4 regions of the Desertibacillus haloalkaliphilus genome follow, and region 3 is predicted to be linked to each of the others. Evidence: riboswitches for the same ligand, from Rfam matches in the RefSeq annotation. Region 3 holds a riboswitch; each other region holds the start of a gene.

Region 1 (3,533 bases), on a different contig from region 3:
TACACGTTTTGGGATGGAGCTTGTTGAGCTTTCAGATATCGTAAAAGATAGTAAGTTCAAGGTGTTTACAAATGCAATTGAAAACGGTGGAATCGTTAAAGGATTAAATGTGAAGGGGGTAGCAACTCGTTATTCTCGTAAAGAAATTGATGATTTAGCTGACTTCGTAGCGATTTATGGTGCGAAGGGGCTTGCATGGCTAAAAGTCGAAGAAGATGAGCTCAAAGGGCCGATTGCTAAATTCTTTAACGAAGAAGAGACAGCAGCACTTAGACAAGCGCTTGATGCAGAACCTGGCGATCTTCTATTCTTTGGAGCTGATAAAAAACAAGTCGTATTTGATAGTATGGGTGCCCTTCGTCTGAAGTTCGGTAAGGAACTTGGTTTAATTGATGAAAGTAAGTTCAACTTCTTATGGGTGACTGAATTCCCGCTTGTTGAATATGATGAAGATGCTAAGCGTTATGTTGCCTTACACCATCCGTTCACAAGACCGATGAAAGAAGATCTTGAGCATTTAGATACTGACCCTGGTCGTGTTCGTGCTGAAGCTTATGACCTTGTGCTGAACGGGTATGAATTAGGTGGCGGATCACAACGTATTTTTGAGCGTGATCTTCAAGAAAAAATGTTTAAAACACTTGGCTTCTCTGAGGAAGAAGCAAGAAGCCAATTCGGCTTCTTAATGGATGCCTTTGAATATGGTACACCACCTCATGGAGGAATTGCCCTTGGGTTGGATCGCATGATCATGATTTTAGCAGGCAGAACGAACCTACGTGATACGATTGCTTTCCCTAAAACAGCGAGTGCAAGTGACCTCCTCACAAATGCACCAGGTGAAGTGAGTGATGCTCAGCTTGAGGAATTAAACTTAAGCATTGTTCCGAAAAAAGAAGAGGAAGAAGTAAAGGCATAATTTATCATTGACAGAAGCAGAGACTCCTCGCTATAATTAGTCTCAAGCTTAAAAATAATAAGACATTTTCATAAATTACTTATCAAGAGTGGTTGAGGGACTGACCCTGTGACACCCGGCAACCGGTTTGTATTCACAAACTACGGTGCTAATTTCAGCAGAGCGTGAACGCTCTGAAAGATAAGTGAACGGTATTTTTAAAAAACCTTTCCTTATCGGAAAGGTTTTTTTTACTTACGCAGAGGAGGATGACACAATGATATCTATCGGTTTACTTGGATTTGGGACAGTCGGGGAAGGTGTTTTTGAACGAATTTATTCAGCAAAGGCTGAAATAGAACAGGTATTAGGAGATCGAGTAGAGGTAAAAAAGATTTTGGTGAAAGATTTTCAAAAACAAAGAAATGCTGATGAGCAATTATTTACTGATAATCCGAATGACTTTTTTAAGGATCGGTATGATATCGTTTTTGAGCAAATGGGCGGTGTTGAACCAGCCAAAGATTATATTAGTCGTCTATTAAACAGGAATGTACCTGTAATTACAGCTAATAAAAAATTAATTGCTTTTGCTGGTCGTGAGTTAGAAGCACTTGCAAATGAGCATGGTAGTTTTATTAGTTATGAAGCAGCCGTTGCTGGAGGAATCCCAATTATTAATGTCCTCAGCTCCTTGTTACCAACAACCGCAATCACTAAGGTTTCTGGGATCTTAAATGGAACGACAAATTACATAGTTACAGAGATGAATGAGAAGGGGCGCGATTTTGACGAAGTTCTAGAAGAGGCCCAAGCTCTGGGTTTTGCTGAAGCGGACCCAACAGATGATGTAGAGGGGTTTGATGCTTGGTATAAGCTACGGATTTTAAGTAAGTTATGCTTTGGAAGCTGGGCTGAACAGTCAACGTTTGCCCGCATTGGGATACGTAACGTTGAGCGTTGGCATATTGAGGCGGCAAAAACACATGGGCTGAAAATGAAACTCGTTGCTGAAGCAAGAACAGATGGAGAACGTGTTTTTGGGGGAGTACGACCTAGCTTTGTCGCACAAAGCCACCCGTTAGCTACAGTCGATGGCGTAACAAATGCGGTTCATCTTGAAGGAGAGTCTGGTACAAACTTATTATTTACTGGGCCAGGGGCTGGAAAAGAACCGACAGCAAATAGTATGGTTGAAGACTTTGTTCATCACTTTAGACAAACGAAGCAACCTGAATATAAACGAAAAAACATAAAAGCATGTACCAACCAAAGTGAATGGCTTCTTTTTTTCAAGAAAGAGGATGTTGATCGGGTGAAAGAGCATTTGGATCAGATCACTTACCACCTGAATGAAGTCATTGAAGAAGATGAGGGCTTCGGTTGGTTTATCACTACGGATACGTGCGTTGAATACTTGCCATTAACGGATGTCTATGACTCTTATCCCATTTATGGGAGGAAACTAGTGAAGCTTGAAGCAGCTGTATAAATATTTTTAAGGGATGTTCACAAACTTCGGTAAAAATGACTGTCAAAGTTCTTGGTTGTTTGTTCGTGCGCTGCCTCTTGAACGCACGTTAATTATGCTTTTTGTTTCAGTTGTTTAAATGAGTCAATAAAATGGTGAGGCGGCGTTTTGACGTATAACGATTTCACACCAGAATCAGTATGTAAATATAAAAAGCCGAACCCTGAATTAATAGGTCGGTAAGACATATCAAAAATTCGAGTTAGCGCAATGACTGATCCGTTCATATGAAGTTCGCTGTTATATAGCTCGAGGTCATACCAGTTTTCTACTGTTCGTTTCTCTGTCCAACCGATTTCTTGGTAGATCTCAACACAACGATGAATGGCTACAGGTTTCAAAGTAACGCCTCCTTTATCACAGTTAAATGTACCATAACTAGGCCTTGTCCTCAAATCAAGCGGCAAATGATTTCCTGTAAAATATCCGTAAAATGTTATTGAATCGCTTCATAACACATGGTATGATAAATGTAAGAAATTTAAGAGTCCTAAGGTGTTCGTAGGATACTCTACGTTTTGAGCCAACACTTTATAAGAGGGAGCTTGCAGTTCATAAATCGGAGTACATGCCTTTACAACTGAGGACGTATGAAGATTTAGACAGAGCACCCACCTGCGTGAGAGCAGGTTCAAAACTAAGTTTTTACGGCACAATTGGGACTCTTACCTATACATATTCGAAATCACCTAAGGGAAAACTTCTCTTAGTTTTTTTTATGTTGTAGTGGTTAAGGGGCGGAGTGCGCCAGCAGAGCTGATGCTTGATGAAGGAGGCTTACTCGCACCGCCTTTGATAGAAATCATTTGAGGGAGATTACCTTGATGAAGAGAAATTGTTTCAAGGAGAACGTAGTCCAAACTGTTTGCAAAACTTCCCTTTTATTTCTTACTATGGTATATTCAATTCCGAGTGTATTACGGAGAATAGAGGGTTTGGAAGGAGTTAACAGATGTTACATCAATTTTCTCGAAATGAATTGGCAATAGGCCATGATGGGCTAGATGTCTTAAAAAATAGTACGGTTGCAGTTTTGGGGATCGGAGGAGTAGGCTCATTTTCAGCTGAAGCATTAGCTCGGTCTGGGGTTGGTCGCCTCGTCCT
Region 2 (3,533 bases), on a different contig from region 3:
TTGGAACCGCAATTTCAGCCCCATCTTCAATTTCATCCATCGAATCAAACTTGTTTGAGTAAATACCCATTGGGGCAGTAGGAACAACTACAACCTCGGATAAATCTAGATTGTTACCTTCAGCAAAGTTCTCCATGTAAATCTTATGCTGAAATAGGTTAGCATCGATTGACCCGTTACCTAATGCAGTGTTTGGTTGAATATAGTCATTAAATTCAATCACATCAACTGTATAACCTTGTTCTTCTAAGCCGGGTTGAATGGCTTTGGTAACCATGTCGCTATATGGACCAGATGTTGCACCAATCGTTAAAGTCCCTTTGTCATCTGCTTGTCCAGAGTCTTGAGCTGCTTCTTCAGAGCTGTTTGAGCATGCTGCAACTAACGCAATCATTAGACATGAAAATAAAAATAATTTCAATTTGTTCATTTTTTATTCTCCTTTTTGAATGTATTTTGCCGATAAGGCGAATGTATATTGTCTTTTTAGTTAATAAAACTAAAAATTTAAATCACTAAACAACTATCTTTTATCGACCGTGCGGGCGATGTAGTCCCCAGCATACTGAATGAACTGAACTAGGCAAATTAAGATAATGATTGTTGTAAACATGACCGTATTATCGTAACGGTAGTAGCCAAATCGAATGGCTAAATCACCAATTCCCCCACCACCAACGATACCTGCCATGGCAGAGTAACCAATTAAACTAATCGTAGTGATCGTCAAGCCTTGGATAATTCCTGGCCTTGCCTCTGGTAATAAGACATCCTTGATAATCATCCATGGTGTTGCCCCAACAGCGATTGCCGCTTCGACAACACCTTTATCAATTTTTCTGACTGCCGATTCTACGATTCTAGCAAAGAAGGGAATCGCTGCCACTGACAGTGAAACGGATGCTGCAGTTGGTCCAATTGTGGTACCAGTAATCCATTGCGTAAATGGTAACAGGGCTACGAGTAAAATAATAAAAGGAATGGATCGAACTAAATTTACAAAAACACCAACGAATGATTTGATGACTTTGTTCTCTAAAAATAAATCACGATCTGTAACAAATAGAAGAATACCTAGTGGTAAACCAAAAAGAATGGCAATACTTAAAGATATGATAACCATATAAAGAGTTTCGAAAAAAGCTTTATTTAACTCCGGCCATAACTCGATTAGTGCTTCTACCATATTTAATCACCTCCACCCCTTGTGTACGGTTCCTTAAATAGCTTAGTAAATCTTCTATTTCTTTACCGTCCCCTCTTAGTTCCATAACAAAAATACCAAGAGGTTTTTCTTTGATATATTCAATCTTACCGTGTAGGATATTTCCTTTAACTTGAAACTTTTGGAGGACATCAGAAACGACCGACTCTTCAGCAATTGCCCCTTGAAACTGTAGTTTAATGATTGTTCCATTACAGTTGTCAGTTAAATGTTGCGGTAGTTCAAACTGTAAAACACTTTGAATGAAATCTTGAGTAAGATTTTCTTTTGGATTTGCAAAGATATCATAGACGGGACCTGTTTCAATCACTTGTCCATTTTGCATAACGGCAATCTGATCACAAATCTCTTTGACAACTTCCATTTCATGAGTAATTAAAACAATTGTTAGCCCTAGCTCTTGATTAATTTTTTTTAAGAGGTTCAATATGGATTTTGTTGTACTAGGGTCTAGTGCTGACGTTGCCTCATCACATAAAAGCACTTTCGGATCATTGGCAAGAGCTCGAGCAATCCCCACTCGTTGCTTTTGTCCACCACTTAATTGGGAGGGGTAATAGTTTTTCTTATCAGCTAACCCAACCATCTCTAAAAGTTCATCGACTCGTTTTTCAATATCTGCTTTAGATTTTTTTGCTGCTTTTAAGGCGAAAGCAATGTTATCAAATACAGTTTTTGAGCTCGTTAAGTGAAAGTGTTGAAAGATCATTCCGATCTTTTGTCGGGCATCACGGAGTTGTTTATTATTCAGTTCAACAAGGTTTACGCCATTGATTTTAACGGCTCCTGAAGTAGGCTTTTCCATTAAATTCAAGCAGCGTAATAAAGAACTTTTACCAGCACCGCTGTAACCAACGATTCCAAAAATATTTCCGTGATTAATGTCCAATGATACATTGTCAACACCTCGAACGGTCCCTTTTTTCGATTTATACTCTTTCACTAAATTGTTGATTTCGATCATATGCTCACCTACTTTTAGTAAAAATTTTTTTGAATAATAACCATATTCATTTGGGATCGCTACCGGGATTGATAAAATAAAAACTGCTTCTTTCACCTTAAGAAAGAAGCAGTACGAATTTATTCGTTCTCCTCATCTCCCAGAATGAAACATTCTGCAGGAAGTAGCACCGTTCCAAAAAATGGAGGTTGCCGGACGTCATAGGGCCTGATCCCTCAGTCACTCTTGATAAGAGTTATAAAGTTCTAAAAATTAAGATTGATTAAATGTTAAATTAAATAAAACATATTGTCAACAACCATTTTTGAGTCTATACCTAATATAGCGCTTACATTGTTGTGACCAAAGGAAATAGAAAATCAATATTTTTGAATAGTAATTTTGTGTAAAAGAAGGGTGGGGGGAATGAGTGTGTAAGAACTGACTGTTGTAGAAGCTTTGAGTTGACCGGTTATGTGATGAAAGTTTCAAAGCCATAAAATAAAGGGATAGACATTACGTCTATCCCTTATGGTTCTTATATTAGTAGCCTACAAATGCTGCACCAACGATGATTAATAGAATAAACAACACGACGATTAACGCGAATCCACCTGTATAACCTGCTCCTACATGTGCGCTCATGAATGAAAACCTCCTTTGAGATAATGAGTGTCTTTTGAGCGACTTACAATACATAATCTATGTAGGATGAGAAATATTGTTTGGGCAAATAACCTAAAATTACATAATTGGGTGATTGCCTAATGATTAGAGTGATAATGCAGCGGATTAACGATGATTGACACGTTTGGCTAGTAGCTGTTTGACTTCGTTATAGGTGAGGCCGGATTGGCGATTTTTTCGTTTTACCTCATCAATGTTTGTTCCAGCAACCGTATAGTTACCAGTTTTGTTGTTGTTATTTGAAAGCATGTGAACACCTCGTTTTTTCTTTAAAGTGGCTTACTTTCATTGTTGTTATTCTTGATTTTTTTTAGTGAGACCTTGGAAATGATTTTTTGAAACGGCATAGAAAGAACGGGTTTTGGTAGATGTTCCATCTGGTTTGAGCGATTAATAAAGACGAAAAATCCGGTGACGGTCCAGCATGTAGCAATGGACAATAATGTCAGCATCAACGGGTGCTCAGTTAGGTTCGCTAAGAGCATATACGTGCTGTAACATGCGATGATAGCAAGAAGAATAATAAAAAAAGGATGAGAGTAAAGGAACAGTTCAATAGCAAGTAGCGAGAGCGTCATTCCAAGTAATGAAAACCCTGTATGCTTGTTGAAGGGGGCTGGTACCTGCTTTGAAATGACCTCTCCAATAAGCCATAGGTTTACGACAGGAATGAAAGCA
Region 3 (3,533 bases):
GACCTTCTTCAACATCAAGCTCAATTACACCCGCACGTTCGAAGATTGGTAAAATACGGCCATGGTCACTGAAAGAGTCACTCATGATGATTTGTGCATCTTCCGGAAGATCTTCTAGGCTGTCATACTCTTGAGAGTAAACACCGATTGGTTCAGCGTGAATCGCACCAACACTTGAGAATTCATAACCAAACTCTTCAATTTGCATATCTAAATATCCTGGTGTTTGGAAATAGTTCGCATCAATGTCACCGTCACGTAGTGCTTGGTTCGGTAAAACGTAATCTGTGAACGTAACGATCTCAAGGTCAATCCCTTGCTCTGCTAATAATGGTGTCGCTGCTTCTAATACTTCCGCATGCGGTACAGCTGATGCTCCGACAACTAATGAGACGTTTTCTTCTTGTGCTCCCTCATCGCCAGTTGTCTCGTCAGCTGTATTATCTTCGTCTGCCGTTCCACATGCTACTAGTGATAATGACAATAATGTTGCACTTGCAATACCAAGTAATTTTTTCATTTCTTTCTTCCCCCTTAAACTTATCGTTTATCTGTTCTATATGTGAGAAAATCGCCAATCCATTGAATGATGAAAACAATGATGATAATAGCGATTGTTGCCACCAAGGTTACAAAACTGTTGTTACGTTGGAAACCTTCTAAAAAGGCAAAGTGCCCAAGTCCACCTGCACCGATGACACCAGCCATGGCTGTATAACTGACAAGTGCAATCGCGGTAACAGTAATCCCTGAAATTAACGCTGGCATTGATTCAGGAATTAGCACTTTACGGATAATCTGTCCATTCGTTGCCCCCATTGATTGCGAGGCTTCAATAACACCTTTATCAATCTCACGGAGTGCAATTTCAACCATTCGCGCATAAAACGGTGCTGCACCAATGATTAGTGCAGGTAGCGCTGCATTTGCACCGAGCATTGAGCCGGTAATATAGCGAGTAAATGGAATTAACAAGATAATTAAAATGATAAATGGAATTGAGCGAAAGACGTTCACAAACGTACTAACGGCTTGATTGACTAGGCGATTCTCCCAAAGGTTGCCTTTACTCGTCAGATAAAGAACTAATCCAAGCGCAAGACCAAAGATAAATGTCGCCGAGACTGAAATCACAGTCATGTATAGTGTTTCTAACGTTGCTTCCCAAAGCCTGTCCCATTTCATGCTAGCAAATGCTTCAGTCATGGTCGATCACCTCCACTTCGACTTGTTGCTCGTCGATGAATGCGATCGCTTTTGTGATTTCCGCATCTTCACCGTCGATACGGACAAACAACGTGCCATAAGAGCCTTCTTGTGTTTGCGAAATTTTACCTTGTAAAATATTGACGTCGACATCAAACTTACGAATCAACCCCGTAATTAATGGCTTTTCAGCCTCATCACCAACAAAGGTCAGTTGAATGACTCTTCCAGATGGATTTTCAGCAAGCAAATGCTCGATCGTTTCTTTCGTTTCCTCTGGTTCTGTCACTTGTTTCACAAACTCCTTTGTCATCTCTTCTTGCGGTTTGCGGAAGACATCAAGGACCGGACCTTGTTCAACCACTTTACCAGCCTCCATCACCGCAACCCGGTGACAGATTTTACGAATAACATGCATTTCGTGAGTAATTAGGACAATCGTCAAATCTAGCTTTTGGTTAATATCAACAAGCAGATCAAGGATCGCATCAGTTGTCTTTGGATCAAGCGCTGATGTCGCTTCATCACAAAGCAAAACTTTCGGATTGTTGGCAAGCGCTCGTGCAATCCCAACTCGCTGTTTCTGTCCCCCACTTAGCTGTGACGGATAAGAGTCACCACGACCTTTTAAACCAACGAGCTCAATCAGTTCATCGACCCGCTTCACTCGTTCTTCTCGTTTCACCCCTGCAATTTCAAGTGGGAATGAGATATTTTCACGGACCGTTCGTGACCAAAGCAAGTTAAAGTGCTGAAAGATCATGCTAATTTCTTGGCGCGCCTCGCGCAATGCTTGACCTCGAAGGCTTGAAAGGTTCTTACCTGCAACATTCACATCGCCTTCTGTTGGGCGTTCAAGCATATTTAGCATGCGGATAAGCGTACTTTTTCCGGCACCACTATAGCCGATGATCCCAAAGATTTCGCCTTTATTTATCGTTAAGTCAATGTTATCTACTGCCGTTACAGGGCCGTCTTTAGTTTTGAAGATTTTTCGAATCCCTGCTAATGAAATCATGGTGTCCCTACTTTCTATATAATAATAATATTTATAAATGGATTTTAAGCTTAAAAAAACCTCTCCCTCATCGTTTGAGCAGAAAGGTTTTGATCTCGGTTAGCTGTCCTTTCTCTCATTTATCAAAGCCTACTGCTTTGCAGGAATTGGCACCTTTCTAACTTGATCGTTAGCGGTTGCCGGGTTTCATCGGGCCAGTCCCTCCACCTCTCTAAATAAGAGTTATTCTTCAATTTTCGCTAATACTTGCATGTATCATAGCACGCTGCTCGTTTTTGTGTCAATAAATTTTGATAGAATAGTAGCTTGGCAGTTAATTAAACGTTTGGTTAATATTAGGATTATAGGGACGGGGCCAAAAAGGACGCTTGGGAGGGACTCCCAAGCGCCTGCCTTACGTATTAACACCAGCCCATGTCGCACCCTTCTACGTACGACTTTTCTTTTTGACCGGCTGGTTTTTCATAGCGGAACACTTTATTGTGATCAAACTCAAACCCCTCTGACATCTCATACATGTTCCCTTGGTTCGTCATGACAATCTCACCGACTTTTGCTTTGTCAACATACAAGTTCATTTTGCCATGCTCAAACTTACCTTCAACTTTCCCTGTAATATCAACCTTCTGTAGCTGCTGCTTATCCATGAAGAAAACCTCCTTTGGTTCCCTATACACATACCATTCCCAAACACCAACCACTTCACTCAAATAAATATTACCACCCAAACGAAAACTTAACACCACAAACGAGCTTGAGTAGTTAGTTGTTAGTTGGTTAGGTAAAAAATGATCATACTTCAGCATACGCAATTGGCACCACGTCTAGAGTCGAGCGACTCATTCTTTAAGGACTTCCATGAGTAAACTAAAATGAACACCATCCAACCGTCATGCGGGCACTCCCCTAGCCCTTTCACCAAATGCCGTTCGTACATCCCCAAAAAAAGATCAGACCCAAAGCAAAGGATAAGCGAGACTCCAAATGGTGCTAACCATTTGCGTCGACGCTAGTCGACGTAGTGGAGACAATGCAGAAGGCGTTGAAAGCATGGGGTTCGCTTTCATAAGTATTCGAAATTGGCTCCACGTCTAGGGTCGAGCGACTCATTCTTCATTTTCCCACGTCCAGGGGACCCCAGAGAGACTTCACTACCAAAGAACTTCCTTGAATCAACTAAAAAGATCACAATACAACTCTCATGCGGGCACTCGCTCAGCCAACACCTACACAACATTCGGACCCACTCACAAAAAAAGAGGAGAAATTCTAGATGAGCAAGACCGCAAATGGTGTCAACCATTTGCGT
Region 4 (3,533 bases), on a different contig from region 3:
GGTAAGTATCCAAAAATAGCTGAAAGTGCATTTATCGCAGATTATGTTACGATTACTGGCGACGTCCAGATCGGTGAAGAATCAAGCATCTGGTTTAACACGGTGATTCGAGGCGATGTTAAACCAACATTTATTGGTGACCGCGTCAATGTTCAAGATAATTCAACCCTGCACCAAAGTCCGCTTTGTCCACTGATTTTAGAAGATGATGTCACGGTGGGGCACCAAGTGATCCTCCATAGCTGTACCCTTCGTAAAAATGCACTGATCGGGATGGGTTCAACCGTCCTAGATGGTGCTGAAGTTGGTGAAGGAGCCTTTATCGGAGCAGGCAGCCTCGTTCCACAAGGAAAGAAAATCCCAGCTAACAGCTTAGCCTTTGGACGTCCTGCCAAGGTCGTCAGAGAACTTACCGATGAAGACCGCAAAGATATGGCGCGGATTCGCCGTGAATACGTTGAGAAGGGGCAATATTACAAGAGCTTGCAAGAACCAAAGCGCTAGGTTACTGAACCTTCATCGTATCATATACAACATTTCATCGCTCTCCTTGAACCTGCTTTTCATACTTTTCGTGATCTCCCCTTATCTATTTTTAAAAAAGAAGCTTGAGGATGAACTCCCCAAGCTTCTTTTTATCGTAGTTAAGACGCCCTTATAGCATCGCTTGCTTTTGCAAGGCTTCAGCTTTATCCGTACGCTCCCATGGAAGGTCCACATCTGTGCGTCCAAAGTGTCCATAAGCCGCAGTTTGCTTGTAAATCGGACGACGTAGGTTCAGCATTTTGATTAGACCTGCCGGACGAAGATCGAAGTTTTCACGAACAAGCCCAACAAGTACTTCCTCAGAAACCTTTCCTGTTCCAAATGTATCAACAGAAATGGAAACTGGCTGTGCCACACCGATGGCATATGCAAGCTGAACTTCACACTTATCCGCAAGACCAGCTGCAACGATATTTTTAGCGACATAGCGCGCACCATATGCTGCCGAACGGTCAACCTTTGTTGCATCCTTACCAGAGAATGCACCGCCACCGTGACGAGCATATCCACCGTACGTATCAACAATGATTTTACGCCCTGTTAAGCCCGCATCCCCTTGTGGTCCACCGATAACGAAACGACCCGTCGGATTAATGAAATATTTCGTATCTTCATCAATTAACCCTTCTGGTACGACTGGCGCAATTACATATTCTTTTAAATTGCGTTGAATTTGCTCAAGCGTTATCTCAGGGTGATGTTGTGTTGAGATGACAATCGTGTCAATTCGTAATGGTTGACCATTTTCATCATATTCTACCGTTACTTGCGTTTTACCGTCCGGACGCAAGTATGGAAGGACCTCTTCTTTACGCACTTCTGTTAACTTACGTGCGAGTCGATGAGCAAGCGAAATCGGTAATGGCATCAATTCATCCGTTTCATTATTGGCATAACCAAACATTAAGCCTTGGTCACCGGCACCAATCGCTTCAATTTCATCGTCAGTCATTTGACCTTCACGTGCTTCTAACGCTTGGTCAACCCCTTGAGCAATATCTGCTGACTGCTCATCGATTGATGTTAATACCGCACACGTTTCTGAATCGAATCCATACTTCGCTCGTGTGTACCCAATGTTCTTCACTGTATCACGAACGACTTTCGGGATATCAACATATGTAGACGTTGAGATTTCACCAGACACAAGCACTAACCCTGTGCTGACCGTTGTTTCACATGCCACGCGGGCGTTCGGATCCTTTTTTAAAATTTCATCAAGAATCGCATCAGAAATTTGGTCACAAATCTTATCCGGATGCCCCTCTGTTACCGATTCTGATGTAAATAAACGACGACTTCTTTCTACCATGATAAGTATCCTCCTTCGCACACCGACAAAATCGACTATTTACATAAAAGTGTTCACAAAAACGGCTTGTTCTACTCTTATCATGAAATAGCAATTTGTCTACTATGCTAAAATTTGATACGGCACTCATTCCCCCCACTATTGTGAGTATGAACTGAACATGTATAACCACGAAAACCCTTTTCCATCAATGAGGAAAAGGGTTGGTCCATTCACCTTTCACCTCTTATCGATCAAGGCTACGCCTTGCAGGTTAGCACCTTTTCACCATTTTTTATTGGTGTTGGTTGCTGGGTTTCTTCGGGCCTGTCCCTCCACCTACTCGGGATAAGAGTATCCGTTCGCGACATATCATAACGTAGATGATAGACGATGTCAACCAATGACGGTTGACATCGCTATTTGTTTCCATGTATGGTACACAACCAAGCTGTTAATACGGCGTATCCTGTGTGTTATTCCTTCTATTTTCCTGCTCTTGACGTTCTTCCTCGCGCATTTGCAGTCGCAATAGTTCATTTTGGTTATCCCTAGGCTTTACCTGACTATATACCCCGCTTGCGGTTAACCCAATCACTAACGCTGTTAGCACTTCATTTCCCCACTCACGAGGAATAAACCATAATATCATCGCAAAGAAGATCGCTAGTAGCGCTCGATATTTTTTATCAATCGAAAAGGCATTCCCAACAACCGTTACAAGCGCAGCAACAACAGCCGCTACTGTTGCTAGATCCATCATTGTTATTTCTGGCATAGCATAGGTTCCCTCCCTTTCTTCCATATGCTATGCAGGTGCCGCTTTTTCGGTAACCAAAAACGACCTAGAAGCCTTAAACAAGCAATTGTTACATACTAAAAGGGACAAGTAAAGTAGCCTTTATTATTTATTCATTTGTACATTTATAACACACTCGTTTTCATTCCTTCATATTATATCTAACAATCTCCTCGCACGAACTAGTGATAACTTAAGAAATTTATAAAAATAGTATAGACTATTATTTTTAATGTGTTATACTATTTTCAACAGTAAAAGCACAGCAAAAATTAACCAATGATAAAATTAAAATATACTTAAAAAGAAAGGGTTTTGTTGCAAATGAGTACAGTTAGCTTTGGGACTGAATTAGACCAAATTTTAAGCGGAGAGAATGTTCTTTTAGACTTACCGATTTCAAAGTTAGTCGAAAAGTCACTAATGCGAAATGAAGGGGTCTTGACTGAAAGTGGTGCCTTAAACGTTGAAACAGGAAAATACACTGGTCGTTCCCCTAAAGATAAATTTATTGTAGACGAAGCTTCTGTATCAGACAAAATTGATTGGGGCTCTGTCAACCAGCCGATTGATAAAGAAACATTTTCAAAACTTTATAAAAAAGTACTTGATCACTTAAAAGAGAAAGATGAAGTGTTTGTTTCTCACGCGTATGCTGGTGCTGATTCAAGCTATCGCTTACCAATCCAAGTCATTAATGAATTTGCTTGGCACAACCTTTTTGCACGTCAATTATTCATTCGTCCAACACAAGAAGAGTTAGAAACAATTACTCCTGAATTCACAATCGTTTCTGCTCCAGAATTCAAAGCGGATCCTGTTGTTGATGGTACGAATTCAGAAACATTTATTATGGTCTCATTTGAAGAGAGAATCGTTCTCATCGGTGGTACTGAA

What was found. Region 3 has a riboswitch for S-adenosylmethionine ahead of KH400_RS08385 (methionine ABC transporter ATP-binding protein). Riboswitches for the same ligand answer to the same signal wherever they lie in the genome.
Region 1: it holds a riboswitch for S-adenosylmethionine, as region 3 does, so the genes downstream of both, KH400_RS02775 (homoserine dehydrogenase) here and KH400_RS08385 (methionine ABC transporter ATP-binding protein) in region 3, are expected to answer to the same signal.
Region 2: it holds a riboswitch for S-adenosylmethionine, as region 3 does, so the genes downstream of both, KH400_RS07670 (methionine ABC transporter ATP-binding protein) here and KH400_RS08385 (methionine ABC transporter ATP-binding protein) in region 3, are expected to answer to the same signal.
Region 4: it holds a riboswitch for S-adenosylmethionine, as region 3 does, so the genes downstream of both, metK (methionine adenosyltransferase) here and KH400_RS08385 (methionine ABC transporter ATP-binding protein) in region 3, are expected to answer to the same signal.

The regions. Positions count from the first base shown of each region.
Region 1 is NZ_JAHPIV010000002.1:121,234-124,766, forward strand. It holds gene aspS (aspartate--tRNA ligase) at 1-919, shown strand, start outside; SAM riboswitch class I at 996-1,106, shown strand; gene KH400_RS02775 (homoserine dehydrogenase) at 1,176-2,390, shown strand; gene KH400_RS02780 (hypothetical protein) at 2,483-2,770, opposite strand; RNA gene ssrS (6S RNA) at 2,914-3,096, shown strand; gene KH400_RS02790 (tRNA threonylcarbamoyladenosine dehydratase) at 3,382-3,533, shown strand, end outside.
Region 2 is NZ_JAHPIV010000005.1:245,235-248,767, forward strand. It holds gene KH400_RS07660 (MetQ/NlpA family ABC transporter substrate-binding protein) at 1-430, opposite strand, end outside; gene KH400_RS07665 (methionine ABC transporter permease) at 524-1,186, opposite strand; gene KH400_RS07670 (methionine ABC transporter ATP-binding protein) at 1,146-2,189, opposite strand; SAM riboswitch class I at 2,319-2,424, opposite strand; gene KH400_RS07675 (YjcZ family sporulation protein) at 2,712-2,813, opposite strand; gene KH400_RS07680 (hypothetical protein) at 2,961-3,104, opposite strand; gene KH400_RS07685 (hypothetical protein) at 3,125-3,533, opposite strand, start outside.
Region 3 is NZ_JAHPIV010000006.1:137,031-140,563, forward strand. It holds gene KH400_RS08375 (MetQ/NlpA family ABC transporter substrate-binding protein) at 1-520, opposite strand, end outside; gene KH400_RS08380 (methionine ABC transporter permease) at 541-1,206, opposite strand; gene KH400_RS08385 (methionine ABC transporter ATP-binding protein) at 1,199-2,224, opposite strand; SAM riboswitch class I at 2,337-2,446, opposite strand; gene KH400_RS08390 (YusG family protein) at 2,626-2,871, opposite strand.
Region 4 is NZ_JAHPIV010000001.1:344,472-348,004, forward strand. It holds gene KH400_RS01625 (gamma carbonic anhydrase) at 1-504, shown strand, start outside; gene metK (methionine adenosyltransferase) at 656-1,858, opposite strand; SAM riboswitch class I at 2,082-2,192, opposite strand; gene KH400_RS01635 (hypothetical protein) at 2,292-2,615, opposite strand; gene pckA (phosphoenolpyruvate carboxykinase (ATP)) at 2,961-3,533, shown strand, end outside.